3 regions of the Larkinella bombi genome follow, and region 1 is predicted to be linked to each of the others. Evidence: riboswitches for the same ligand, from Rfam matches in the RefSeq annotation. Region 1 holds a riboswitch; each other region holds the start of a gene.
The links. Region 1 has a riboswitch for S-adenosylmethionine ahead of metH (methionine synthase). Riboswitches for the same ligand answer to the same signal wherever they lie in the genome.
Positions count from the first base shown of each region.

Region 1 (4,209 bases):
ATGTCCTGAGGGGCAAAGCCAACCTGATCGACCATAATTCGGTAAGCCCGCTCACAAATTTCAATCCGACGCTCGTAGTTATCGGCCTGACCTTGTTCGTCAAAAGCCATTACTACAACCGCCGCCCCGTATCGATTAACCAGCTTAGCCCGTTGAATAAACGCTTCTTCGCCTTCTTTGAGCGAAATAGAGTTGACGATGGCTTTGCCCTGGACGCATTTCAAACCGGCCTCGATCACCTCCCACTTCGAAGAGTCGATCATGATGGGCACCCGGGCAATATCCGGTTCAGCCGCAATCAGGTTCAGGAAGGTGGTCATGGCTTCCACCGAATCCAGCATTCCTTCGTCCATGTTAATATCGATGACCTGCGCCCCGTTCTCCACCTGTTGCCGGGCGACCGACAAAGCAGCATCGTAATCACCGGATTTAATCAGTCGGGCAAAGGCTTTCGAACCGGTTACGTTGGTCCGCTCCCCGATGTTGACGAAATTGGTGGTTTCTGTAATTTTCAGAGGTTCCAGACCCGACAGTTTCTGGTAAGGTTCCGGCTGTGGCTTAGGGCGGGGCTGGTAGTTGGCCGCTACCTGGGCGATGGCCTGGATGTGATCCGGCGTCGATCCGCAGCATCCCCCGACAATATTGACAAAGCCTTCTTTGATAAAGTCCTCAATCTGAGCGGCCATGCTCTCCGGCGTTTCGTCGTACTCGCCAAACTCATTCGGCAAACCCGCGTTGGGATAGGCCGATGTAAAGAACGGCGACTCTTTGGCCAGCGTCTGCACGTAGGGGCGCATCAGCTCGGCCCCCAGCGCACAGTTTAGCCCCACACTCAGGAGCGGCAAATGAGAAACGGAATACAAAAAGGCCTCCGTCGTCTGTCCCGACAAAGTCCGACCCGACGCATCGGTAATCGTCCCGGAAACCATGATAGGCAATGGTTCCCGCCTGGTGTCTACAAAATATTTGTCAATGGCAAACAGCGCGGCTTTGGCGTTGAGCGTATCGAAAATCGTTTCGACCAGCAACAGGTCCGAACCGCCTTCGACCAGTCCCCGCACCTGCTCGTAGTACGAATCCACCAGTTGATCAAACGTGATGGCGCGGTAACCTGGATTGTTCACATCCGGCGAAAGCGAAGCCGTGCGGTTGGTGGGTCCCATAGCCCCGGCTACGAAGCGGGGCTTGGCGGGATTTTGCCGCGTGAACTCCACGGTCGTTTCTTTAGCAATCCGCGCCGATTCGTAATTCAACTCATACGCCAAATCCTCCATGTGGTAGTCGGCCATCGCGATGGATGTACTGCTGAAGGTGTTGGTTTCCAGAATATCCGATCCCGCTGCTAAGTATTGCCGATGAATCTCCTGAATAATATGCGGTTGGGTAATGGACAGCAAGTCGTTGTTTCCCTTCACGTCATGCGGCCAGTTCTGAAAACGTTCCCCCCGGTAATCCTCTTCTTCGAGTTTATAGCGTTGAATCATTGTCCCCATTGCTCCGTCGAGAATGAGAATCCGACGCTCCAGAAGGTCTTTTATCTTTTCCAAGTGTAATTATAGTTTTAAGCCCACCTAAACAGTTGATGATCAATCAAAAAACAGACAAGGGCTTATCGTCAGAAGAGGAAGTTGGCAGTTCGCCGCAGCGATCGACATTTCTCTTATCTCTCCCCGCCAGCGGAGCGGGGTGGAATGTGGCACCGTTCTAAAAAGGGGTTGCCAAGACATCGTTGGGTCCGATCCCTCCGTCTTTCTTGATAAGCTGTTGCAAAAATACACAAAGAGGCTTGTTTTGCCAAAATGATTATTTCGGACAGAACAAACCTCCCTGATTAAAATAACAAACTCGTTTCTAGCGCATTGTATCTGCTTTAGCGGTCGCATTGGCCGAAAGCATTTTATAAAGTGCGTCGCCTACCCGCTGGTTGACAAGGGGGCTGGCGTGCGCGTCGTTACGGCCCACAATCCGATCTTTAGGATCCAGGTCTTTGGTAACACTGCTCACTTCCAGAATGGGTACCTGCTGCTGCGCAAAATAGGTTTCTACAGGCTGGGTATACATTTTGGTTTTCTCGAAATTGTGCGAGAACGGAAAGATAACCACGAACAGACGAACGTTATTTTTCTTGCTATAATCCACAAAACGACTCAGATCGCGGATGTGGCTGTTCAGAATCGTTGTGTCGGTGTAAACACGTTTGGCGTAATCCTGATAAGGCGCGAAGTTTCCGTGCGGCAGTTGCCAGTAAATGTAGTTCAGGAGATAAGAGCGGGCAAATAAAGGCCGGGTCGGGCCAGGAACATCGGAGTAAGGCTCAAAGCCCTGGGGGACAACGCCTCCGTCCCGGGCGGCTTTCTCAATATCATTCGGAAAGTACTGCAACACCATCCAATCGGGCTTAACGCCGTATTTTTCAAAGCGTTCGTATTCATCCCGCGTATCTGATCCCGAAACCCCTAAATTATAGACTTCGTACTTATCCCCCAGCTTTTGGGCCAGGACATTGGAAAAGCGATCCTCTACATTCTTGATTCCGTGGCCCGCCGCAAAGGAGTCCCCAATGACCATTACTTTTGTTTTTCCCAGCGAATCGGCATGGTCTTCATCCCGGTATCCTTTTTCATTAACCGGGCTCCAATAGCGTTCAAACCAGATTTTTGAGGCCAGCGTGCTGTTTCCCTCGTGGCTCTGCGAAATGGTCATAAATACCATCTCCAGAAAAACCAGCAACACCAGCAGCGGCACAAACAGCGTGGCCACGTTAATCAGCCATTTCGGTGCTTTGGGATTCTTGACAATGTTGTAGTAAAAAATTCTCAGTAAATCGTAGAGGAAGAGAAATAAAACAACACCTTTGGCGAAGCGGATGTAGGCGTTGTCGAACAGGCCATGAAATGGATAGGAAAATGAAATTTTGAGTCGCTCGGGAAAAAACAGCAAAACTGCCAGCATGCTTATTAAAACAAGTCGCAGCAGGCTAGTAACTAATTTGGAGGTCATTGTATTTTAAATTGGTGGAAAAAGCAGGTATTCTTAGGGCGCCTTGATAAATTACCGGAAAAGTACAAACAAAGTGGCGCTATTCAAATGTTGTCTTCAGAAACCGAGCAATTGCTTGAGGGAAAGGCTGACGATTCTTTACCTTTATTTTTTGGATTGCTACGAAGAATGCGGTTGGCCTATTAGGCTGTTCAACCGCAAAAACACTATATTTGGCCGTTTTCATTTACTTTTTCGTTTACATTATTTTGAAACTAGCAGCCATTGATATCGGCTCCAACGCCGCCCGTTTGCAGATTTCAACCGTTCTGCACGTCGACGATGTGATTAGTTTTAAGCGCGTCGAGTATGTCCGCTTCCCGCTGCGTTTGGGGCATGATGTTTTTACATTTGGCAAACTTACTCCCGAGAGCGAAGCCCGAACCACCAAGCTGATGGAAGTTTATCGGCTCTTGATGGAATTACACGAAGTCGAAGACTACATGGCCTGCGCCACGTCGGCCATGCGTGAATCCCAGAACGGACACGAGGTAAGCGCCCGCATCAAGCAAGCAACCGGCATCGATATTCACATTATTGACGGCCAGAAAGAAGCGGAAATCATCAACAACGTGGTCGTCCAGGCGCTGGACGAGCGGCAGTATCTGCACATCGATGTAGGCGGTGGCAGCACCGAACTAAACGTATACCTGAATCGCCAGAAAGTTGCTTCTAAATCCTTTAAAATTGGTTCAGTACGGCTCCTGGAAGGAAAAGAAACCAAAGGCGCGTGGCAAAAAATGGAAAGCTGGATTAACGAAAATGTTGATAAAAGCCAGAAAATCATGGCGGTCGGTACCGGCGGAAACATCAACAAAATCTTTAATCTGGTCACTAAATTTTCCGACAATACCACCACGCTGGACGAGATTATCCGGATGAAAAATTACATCGCTGGCTTTAGTCTGGATGACCGGATCAACAAGCTTCGTCTGAATGCCGACCGGGCTGATGTGATTATCCCGGCGTCTGATATTTACATCTCGGTAATGCAGTGGGCGGGGGCCGCCAACATCATTGTTCCAGACTTAGGATTGCGGGATGGGATTATCCAGCTTGTCTATAATCGCTTGCTCAAGAAGCAGTCAAAAAAATAATCCTTCTTCGATTAGTCAATAAAAAACCCCAGTAAAATAATATTACTGGGGTTTCCTTTAGCATATTCTCTAT
Region 1 is NZ_CP090557.1:4,917,646-4,921,854, forward strand. Features, by position in the region: gene metH (methionine synthase) at 1-1,547, opposite strand, end outside; SAM riboswitch class I at 1,658-1,763, opposite strand; gene L0Y31_RS20895 (SGNH/GDSL hydrolase family protein) at 1,852-2,952, opposite strand; gene L0Y31_RS20900 (Ppx/GppA phosphatase family protein) at 3,249-4,136, shown strand.

Region 2 (4,209 bases), 560 kb from region 1:
AAAAGGCTATCCGCAGGGCGGCTACCAGATGGAAAATGCCGTTGATCGGGAATCGGCCCTGAAAGCCATGACGCGCTGGGCGGCCTTTGCCTGTTTTGAAGAGCACCTACGTGGTTCCATCGAAGCGGGCAAACAAGCCGATTTTGTGGTTTTGCCCAAGGACATCATGAAAATACCGGCTCCGCAATTGCGACAGGTTAAAATATCTCAGACCTGGATTGGTGGCGAGCGTTTGTTTTAATTACGCTTCCACCTTCGCCTCTTCACGCTTGCCTTCCTGCATCCACCGCCGGATGATTTGCGTCAGGGGCTTCGCCTCGATCAAGAACCCATCGTGGCCGTATAGGGAGTCAATTTCTTCGTAACGCGCATCGGGAATGTGCCGCGCCAGAAACTGTTGCTCGGCGGGTGGAAATAAAATATCTGAACGAATGCCCACCACCAGCGTTCGAGCCTTGATCCGCAAGAGCGCATTGATGATGCTGCCCCGGTTTCGCCCGACATTGTGCGAGTCCATGGCTTTCGTTAAATGCCAGTAGGTATAAGCATTAAACCGTTTCACCAATTTCTCACCCTGGTATTGCTGGTAGCTGGATGCTTTGTAGTTATCTAATTGTTCGTTATGATCCAGTGCCTGCGTAAAGCCGTAAGTATCGTAGTTTCTGTAAGAGAGCAACGCAATGGAACGCGCCGCCTTTAAGCCTGTTATACCTGCATCGTCCCGACTTTCCTGCCAGCTGGGATCCGCAGCCAGCGCCATGCGTTGGGACTCGTTAAAGGCAATTCCCCAAGGTGAATGAACGGCATTTGCCGCAATCAAAACTAAATTTTCAATAATACTCGGCTGCTGAATGGCCCATTCTACCGCTTGCTGGCCTCCAAGTGAACCTCCTACACAGGTATGGATGTGTTCGATGCCTAATTCCTGCCGCAATAAATCCAGCGCCCCGGCCATGTCACGCACTGTCACAAGCGGGAAATCATGGTAAAATGGTTTGTTCGTTCGCGGATTAATGGACAACGGTCCGGTTGACCCGTAACAGGAACTGAGCACGTTGGCACAAATGATAAACTGGTTTTCCGGGTCAAAATATTTTCCTGGACCAACCATGCCATCCCACCAATCGCCGGGGTCAGCACTGCCGGTTAGGGCGTGACAGATCCAAACGACATTGGAACGGCTCTCATTGAGCGTACCACGTGTTGTATAAGCCAGCCGAAAGCCCGGAAGTTCGTCACCGGATTCCAGCGGATAAGAAAATTTGTAGTCGAAAAATTTAGTCTCCATAGAATCATGTCCCGCAGCGCCCGTCGGCGTTGCGGGACAAGTAGATTAGTTCAACACAGGCGCAGATACTTGGGCAAAAGCCTGCTCAAGATCGGCTATAATGTCATCAATGTGCTCAATACCAGCCGAGATTCGCAATACGCCTGCGGCAACACCTGCCGATGCCTGCTCATGCTCGGATAGCTGCTGGTGGGTAGTTGAAGCCGGATGAATGATGAGCGTTTTCGAATCGCCGACATTGGCCAGGTGGCTGATTAGCTTCAGGCTGTTTACGAACGTATCAGCAGCTTCGCGGCCTCCTTTCACTTTAAATGTAAACACACCGCCAAAGCCTCTTTTCAGGTATTTCTTGGCTAGTTCATGGTAAGCACTACTTTCCAGACCTGGGTAATTAACCGCTTCGACCTGTTCGTGTTTTTCCAGCCATTGGGCCAGCGCCAGCGCGTTCTGCACGGTACGATCTACCCGCAAAGACAACGTTTCCAGTCCTTGAATCAGCAGGAAAGAGTTAAACGGGCTAATGGACGGACCCCAATCCCGCAGGCCCTCCACGCGGGCGCGAATGATAAATTGAATATTCCCGAATGGACCATTCACTCCAAAAACATCGCTAAACACCAAGCCATGATAACCCGGTGATGGCTCGCTAAACTGCGGGTACTTGCCATTGCCCCAGTTGTATTTTCCACTATCGACAATTACGCCGCCAATGCTTGTGCCGTGGCCGCCAATCCATTTTGTAGCTGACTCAACCACAACTGCCGCTCCGTGTTCGATGGGACGGAACAAATAGCCGCCCGCGCCAAACGTATTGTCAACAATCAGGGGAATGTCATGCTTCTGCGCCAAGGCCGCAAACGCCTCAAAATCGGGGATATTAAAGCCGGGATTCCCGATGGTTTCCAGGTATAGTGCTTTCGTATTTTCGTCAATCAGGCGTTCAAAGCTGGCAACGTTATCGCCTTCGGCAAAGCGAACGTCAATGCCCAACCGCTTGAAAGATACTTTAAACTGATTGTATGTTCCGCCGTATAAGTAGGAAGTCGTCACGAAATTATCCCCGGCATTCAGGATGTTGTTCAGCGCAATAAACTGGGCTGCCTGCCCGGAAGCCACCGCCAGGGCAGCTACGCCCCCCTCCAAAGCCGCCACCCGCTTTTCAAAAACGTCGGTAGTGGGGTTCATGATGCGGGTATAGATATTTCCGAACGCCCGCAGCGCAAACAGATCAGCTCCGTGCGCTGAGTCATTAAATACGTACGACGTCGTTTGGTAGATAGGCACAGCCCGTGAATTAGTCGTACCGTCTACTTCCTGCCCGGCGTGAAGTTGCAGGGTTTCAAAATGCAATGGTTGATCTGCCATTTCTTTGCTAAAATTTGAGTGGCTGCCCAATTGCCGCACGGCAATGAGCAATTAATATGGGATAGGAATTTACTGTGCCGTTAGGCACAGCAGTGCATACGGAACCGCTTCGGTTCTTCGTTGCCGCGTGTGAGAAGATTCAGTTGCCCACCGAGGGCATACAACATCGAAATAGATTCATGATTTTAGCGATTTATATTTCCTACAGGATCGCCGAGGCGATAACTTAGGCGGGAATTAGCACCTTGCTACGCAGCAGGTTGCCAGAGGTTTACAGAGCCCGGTCTCTCCCCTCTTTCTGTATAAATCCATCGAACCGTTGAGCCGCCGAAACAGCTAGCCGGTGAACCAGCAGAAGTGGAACAGATTGACGAAAGCCAACCTTATCGAGGAATTGATAGCGCAATTATAAGCAAGAAAGCCTGTATGTGCAATCACTTTCGCCTCTTTTTAGCATAATCGCCTATTAGGTACAAACCCCTAACACCTACCCGGCAGAATGATGCGACCGAAAAAAATCCTGTTACTAGTTATCGATCAAGCCGAAATGGTATATTACTTTTGTGTTAAGTCAATTCCAATCATGTCCCAATTCTATCACTACGATAAAGATAAAGTATTCCGTCGGCCGGGGGTTACCTCGCTGAAAGATGCTATTGGGCAGATGCTAAAATCGTATCAGTTGCAAACCCGTTTCGACGAAACGTACCTCGAAGCATTCTGGGAAAAAATGATGGGTAAGGCAATCGCCTCCCGCACAAACCGTCTTTACGTTAAAAATCGTATTCTACACATCGAAATCTCGTCGGCCCCCCTACGGAGCGAGTTGGTCATTGCCAAGCAAAAAATGATTCAGCTGATTAACAAAGAGATGGGCACCGATGTCATTGAGGACGTGATTTTTATCTGACGGATAAAATGCATTTTTCCTCCACGAATGCAGCAACGCGCTTTCCTGTTATTCATCGTTCTGGCGGTTCGCCGTTTATTCATTAATGATTTCGCCCCCCTTCCTCACCCCCGGCTCAAAAATTGGTTTAGTAGCTATGGCCAGCCGCCTGGATTACGCAACGCTCCAACCTGCTTTCCGCATTTTGCGCGACGACTGGGGTTTGGAAGTAGTTGAAGGACGTACGTTAACGAGCAGTCATTTTCAATTTGCCGGGGATGATGCTACGCGCCTGTTGGACTTACAACAGCTACTTGACGACCCTACAATCAGCGCTATATTTTCGGTTCGGGGTGGTTATGGCAGTTATCGGCTGCTAGATGGGCTGAATTTCACCAACTTCCGACAGTCGCCTAAATGGGTTGTTGGTTTTAGTGACATTACCGCCCTGCACTGCCACATTCATACATTGGGCATTCAGAGTCTCCATGCAACGATGCCTCGGCTATTTGACCAAGATGATTCGGCTGATGCGGTGGAAAGCTTGCGACAGCTTTTATTTGGCGAGACAATCGCCCCTTATGCAGCTCCGGCAAATGCCTTAAACCGCCCCAGTGAAGCGCAAGGGCAGTTAGTAGGCGGCAATCTGTCGTTGCTGACCAATATG
Region 2 is NZ_CP090557.1:540,924-545,132, forward strand. Features, by position in the region: gene L0Y31_RS02480 (amidohydrolase) at 1-241, shown strand, start outside; gene L0Y31_RS02485 (homoserine O-acetyltransferase family protein) at 242-1,288, opposite strand; gene L0Y31_RS02490 (O-acetylhomoserine aminocarboxypropyltransferase/cysteine synthase family protein) at 1,334-2,653, opposite strand; SAM riboswitch class I at 2,844-2,962, opposite strand; gene L0Y31_RS02495 (DciA family protein) at 3,237-3,563, shown strand; gene L0Y31_RS02500 (S66 peptidase family protein) at 3,649-4,209, shown strand, end outside.
Region 2: another riboswitch for S-adenosylmethionine. It lies ahead of L0Y31_RS02490 (O-acetylhomoserine aminocarboxypropyltransferase/cysteine synthase family protein); the one in region 1 lies ahead of metH (methionine synthase).

Region 3 (4,209 bases), 920 kb from region 1:
GGGAACGTGACGAAGCAGTAGCCAAAATGAAGGTCCAGAAAGAGAAGCTGGATACCCGTATTGACGAAATGCAGGCTAAAATCAAGCGCGAAGGCCGCGAAGCAAAAGCGGAAAGTAAAGAGCAGCTTGCTAAACTGGAAGACGAGCGAAAAGAGCTTGGCAACGATATCGATAAAGCCCAAAATGCGACGGCTGCGGCTTGGCAAGACATCAAAAGTGGCTTTAAGAAAGCCGGTAGAAACATTGGAAATGCATTCGATAAAGCCGAGGATAAAGTAGATCCAGACGGTAAAGACGATAACTAAGCATACGTTTTTCTTCTAAAAGTCCTGTTGTTCAAAAGACGGCAGGACTTTTTTTGTGGCAATTTTTCCACAAACTTCCCCAAGTATGTAGCTTCCTTCCTGAGTATTTGATTCCGCCAGAAAGCTTATAACTTCGTAATTCAGGTTACACGAATATAGGTAATTGTACAAAATTTTGAGTTGGCTTTTGGGTATGAAATGCAACTACATAGTGGCTATATGGCTTAGTGGAACGGTCCTTTTTGGCCTCGCGGGATGCCATTCCGAAAACCAAAAAGGGGAGGAGACTGCGCAGGTAAGCAAGGCAGACAGCGTAGCGTTCTGTGCAGCCAATGGAATGCCATCGCGGGCAAGCGCCATTCAGCAGGCCGCTTCGGTAAGTGAGTCGGGCCAGCAGAACACGGAGGGTATGGTCTGGATTCCGGGTGGCGCTTTTCAGATGGGCGCTGACGAATTTCCGGATGCGCGGCCTTTGCATACGGTAACTGTCGATGGCTTCTGGATGGATAAACACGAGGTCACCAATGCCGAATTTGCCCGGTTTGTGGCCGCTACCCGCTATGTGACGGTAGCCGAGCGGCCCTTAAATCCGGCGGATTTCCCCGGTGTTCCCGCCGAGCAACTGGTGCCGGGGTCGGCGGTGTTCACGCCTCCCAGTCAACGCGTGTCTTTAGAGAATCCGCTTTTGTGGTGGAAGTACGTTGCCGGAGCCAGTTGGCAGCATCCCGAAGGACCGAAAAGCAGCCTTGAAGGGCGCGAAAACCTGCCTGTGGTACACGTCTGCTACGAAGACGCCGCCGCCTATGCCAAGTGGGCGGGTAAGCGCCTGCCTACCGAAGCAGAATGGGAGTTTGCCGCCCAGGGCAACAAAGGGAACCAAACTTATTATTGGGGAACTAATCTGAAGCCCGCCGGAAAATGGGTGGCTAATATTTACCAGGGCAATTTTCCCGATCAGAATACCAAAGAAGATGGGTTTGCGGGGGTAGCGCCCGTCAAGTCGTTCCCAGCCAATCCGTACGGTTTGTATGACCTGGATGGAAATGTGTGGGAATGGTGTCAGGATTTGTACCGCCCGGACTATTACCAGAATAGCCCCGCGAAAAATCCCAAAGGCCCCACCAATAGCTATGACCCGGATGAACCAGGGGCGGTAAAGTACGTACAGAAGGGAGGATCTTTTTTATGTTCCGATCAATATTGCACCCGCTATAAAGCAGGAAGCCGTGGAAAAGGCGAGGCCAGTAGCGGTAGTAATAACCTGGGTTTCAGATGTGTTAAAAATAAATAAACTATTTAGCCTATAAAATTTATAGAATTAGTTGGTAATTAAAAATAGACGTCCTATATTTGTAGCGTCTTACAATTACTAGCTACCAGTAAGTAGTTGTGGATTTATATCGAAAGGGGGAGAGACAGGCTCGATGAACCCTTAGCAACTTTCCCAAGGAATCAGTGCTAACCTGCCTAACTAATTTAATAGGAACTATAAATTTACAACCAGCATGAAAACGCGTTCAACGAACCAACGCTGCGATCCAGACCAAGACTGGCATCTCTCCCCTTTAAGCCGCTGTAAAGTTCACCGGCCTTAATAACCCGTTTTAATTTGATTATTGCCCGTTGAAAGGTAGTTGACTATCAGCGGGCAATAGCCTATTTTAGGGAAAAAGTTACTCCGTAGTGAATAGAATTAGCCTTTTCAGTAGCTCTCTTGCACTCTTTTTTCTTGGTCAGTCAGTTGCCATTGCTCAGACCAGTAATTCCTCTACAATTCCTGCCGAAGCGCGGGAGGCTGTAGCCAATGTCCGACCCGAAGCTATTCGGGCGCACATGCGTTTTCTAGCCGACGACGCGATGGAAGGACGTAAACCGGGAACGCGCGGATATACGCTCGCGGCCAACTACGTAATCGCTCAGTTTGAAGCGCTTGGTCTGCAACCCGCCGGCGAAGGAAAAACGTATTTACAGAAGGTGCCGTTGCGGCGCTGGCAGGTGCAGGAAGAAAAGAGTTCGTTTGCTTTTGTTGGTAAAAACGGAGACACACCCCTGATTTACGGTAAGAACTACACCCTCAGCCCGGTTTACGGAAATCAGACCAGCGAAGTAACGGCACCGGTCGTTTTTGTTGGTTATGGAATTACAGCACCCGAACTGGGCTACGACGACTACCAGAAAATTGACGTTAAAGGCAAAATTGTCGCTTATTTCAACGGCGCGCCAACTACGTTTCCGTCCAACCAGCGTGCGTATTACACCTCTTCCAAGCCGGAAAATGCCGTTGCGCACGGAGCTGTTGGGGTAATTTCCTTTAGCCTACCGAGTGATCTTCGGATGCGTGTGGAAGCTTCCGCTAACCGGGGACGTCAGGGCATTTACCGGTGGGTCGATCAGGAAGGCAAACCCCAGCGTGTTTTCCCGGAATTAAAAGGCATTGCGGCTCTGGGCGATTCCACGGCTCGTTCCCTGTTTTCAGGCACAAAATATCCTTTTCTCGAAGTAATCGCCAAGGCGCAAAGAGGCACTCCGCAAGCTTTTCCGCTCAATATTTCGGCCCGCATGCGGACGCAAACTAATTCAGGAGACGACATTGTGGGTTATAATGTGGTTGGTCTGCTACCCGGAACGGATCCGGTCTTGAAAGACGAATACATCGTCTATGTGTCGCACCTGGATCACCTGGGCATTGGTCGGCCCGTCAAGGGCGATTCTATTTACAACGGAGCGCACGACAACGCGTCGGGTGTGGCCATCAATCTGGAGGCGGCCCGCTTGTATGCCTCACTGCCTAAAGCGCCCAAACGGTCAATTTTGTTTGTGGGCGTAACGGGCGAAGAAATGGGGCTTTTAGGCTCCGATTATTTTGCCAGTAACCCGACTGTTCCTAAAGAAAAGATTGTGGCTAATTTATGCCTGGATATGCCTTTCTTTTTCCATCCGTTGCTGGATATTGTGCCTTACGGGGCCGAACATTCCAGTTTGGGGAAGGAAGTGGCCGCTGCGGCGGCTCATCTGGGCGTTCAGGTGGCTAAGGACCCCATTCCTGAACAGACGGTTTTTATGCGCAGTGACCATTTTAGCTTCGTTCGGCAGGGAATTCCGGCCATTTATGTGAAAAGCGGCTCCCAAACCGGAAATCCCCAACTTGATGGTCTGCGCATTAACCTTGACTGGCGAAGCACCATTTATCATTCGCCGCAAGACGATATGGATCAGCCCTTTGACTGGACAGCGGCGGCCAAACACGCCCAGCTTCAGTTCTTGATTGGCTATTTAACCGCCCAGGCTCCCTCCCGACCAAGCTGGAATGCAGGCGATTTTTTTGGTACCAAGTTTGGCCATCAAGTCCCCGCCAAAGCATCCGGTAGCAACGGAAAATAAACGAAAAGACAGGCTTAATTAGGCTATAAAATATCCTCCAACACAACGCAACTGTAGGCCGAAAGGCACAATTTCCCGCTTTCGAGAAGCTCGGCGTCACCGACAGTATCGAAGCGAATGCGCTTGCTAACGGCCGTTGAATCAGGGTATAGAAGGACTTCGCTGCGTTCACCCGTCAAATTATGGATGACCAGCACCGACTGATCCCCGGAGCGTCGAACAAAAGCCAAAATACCCGGCTGCTTAATATCGCTGGCTTCCAGCACACTCAGGTTATCGTTCAGAACAGGGTGGACATTGCGGAAATGAATCAGCCTTTTGTAGTGGTTGTAAAGCGAAGCCGGATCTGGTTGCTGCAACGCCAGAGGCGTAACGCGCTTGTCGGTGGAGTACTTAGCTTTGGTCCAGCGGCTACGGTTTTTGTCTTTTCGTTTGGTATCCCACAAAAACGGCTCGCGAATGTATTCGTCGGGTTTCTTGCCCTGCATGCCGATTTCTTCGCCGTAATACAGGTAAGGATTGC
Region 3 is NZ_CP090557.1:893,423-897,631, reverse strand. Features, by position in the region: gene L0Y31_RS03840 (sll1863 family stress response protein) at 1-305, shown strand, start outside; gene L0Y31_RS03835 (formylglycine-generating enzyme family protein) at 499-1,596, shown strand; SAM riboswitch class I at 1,698-1,800, shown strand; gene L0Y31_RS03830 (M28 family metallopeptidase) at 1,989-3,686, shown strand; gene L0Y31_RS03825 (alpha-amylase family glycosyl hydrolase) at 3,710-4,209, opposite strand, start outside.
Region 3: another riboswitch for S-adenosylmethionine. It lies ahead of L0Y31_RS03830 (M28 family metallopeptidase); the one in region 1 lies ahead of metH (methionine synthase).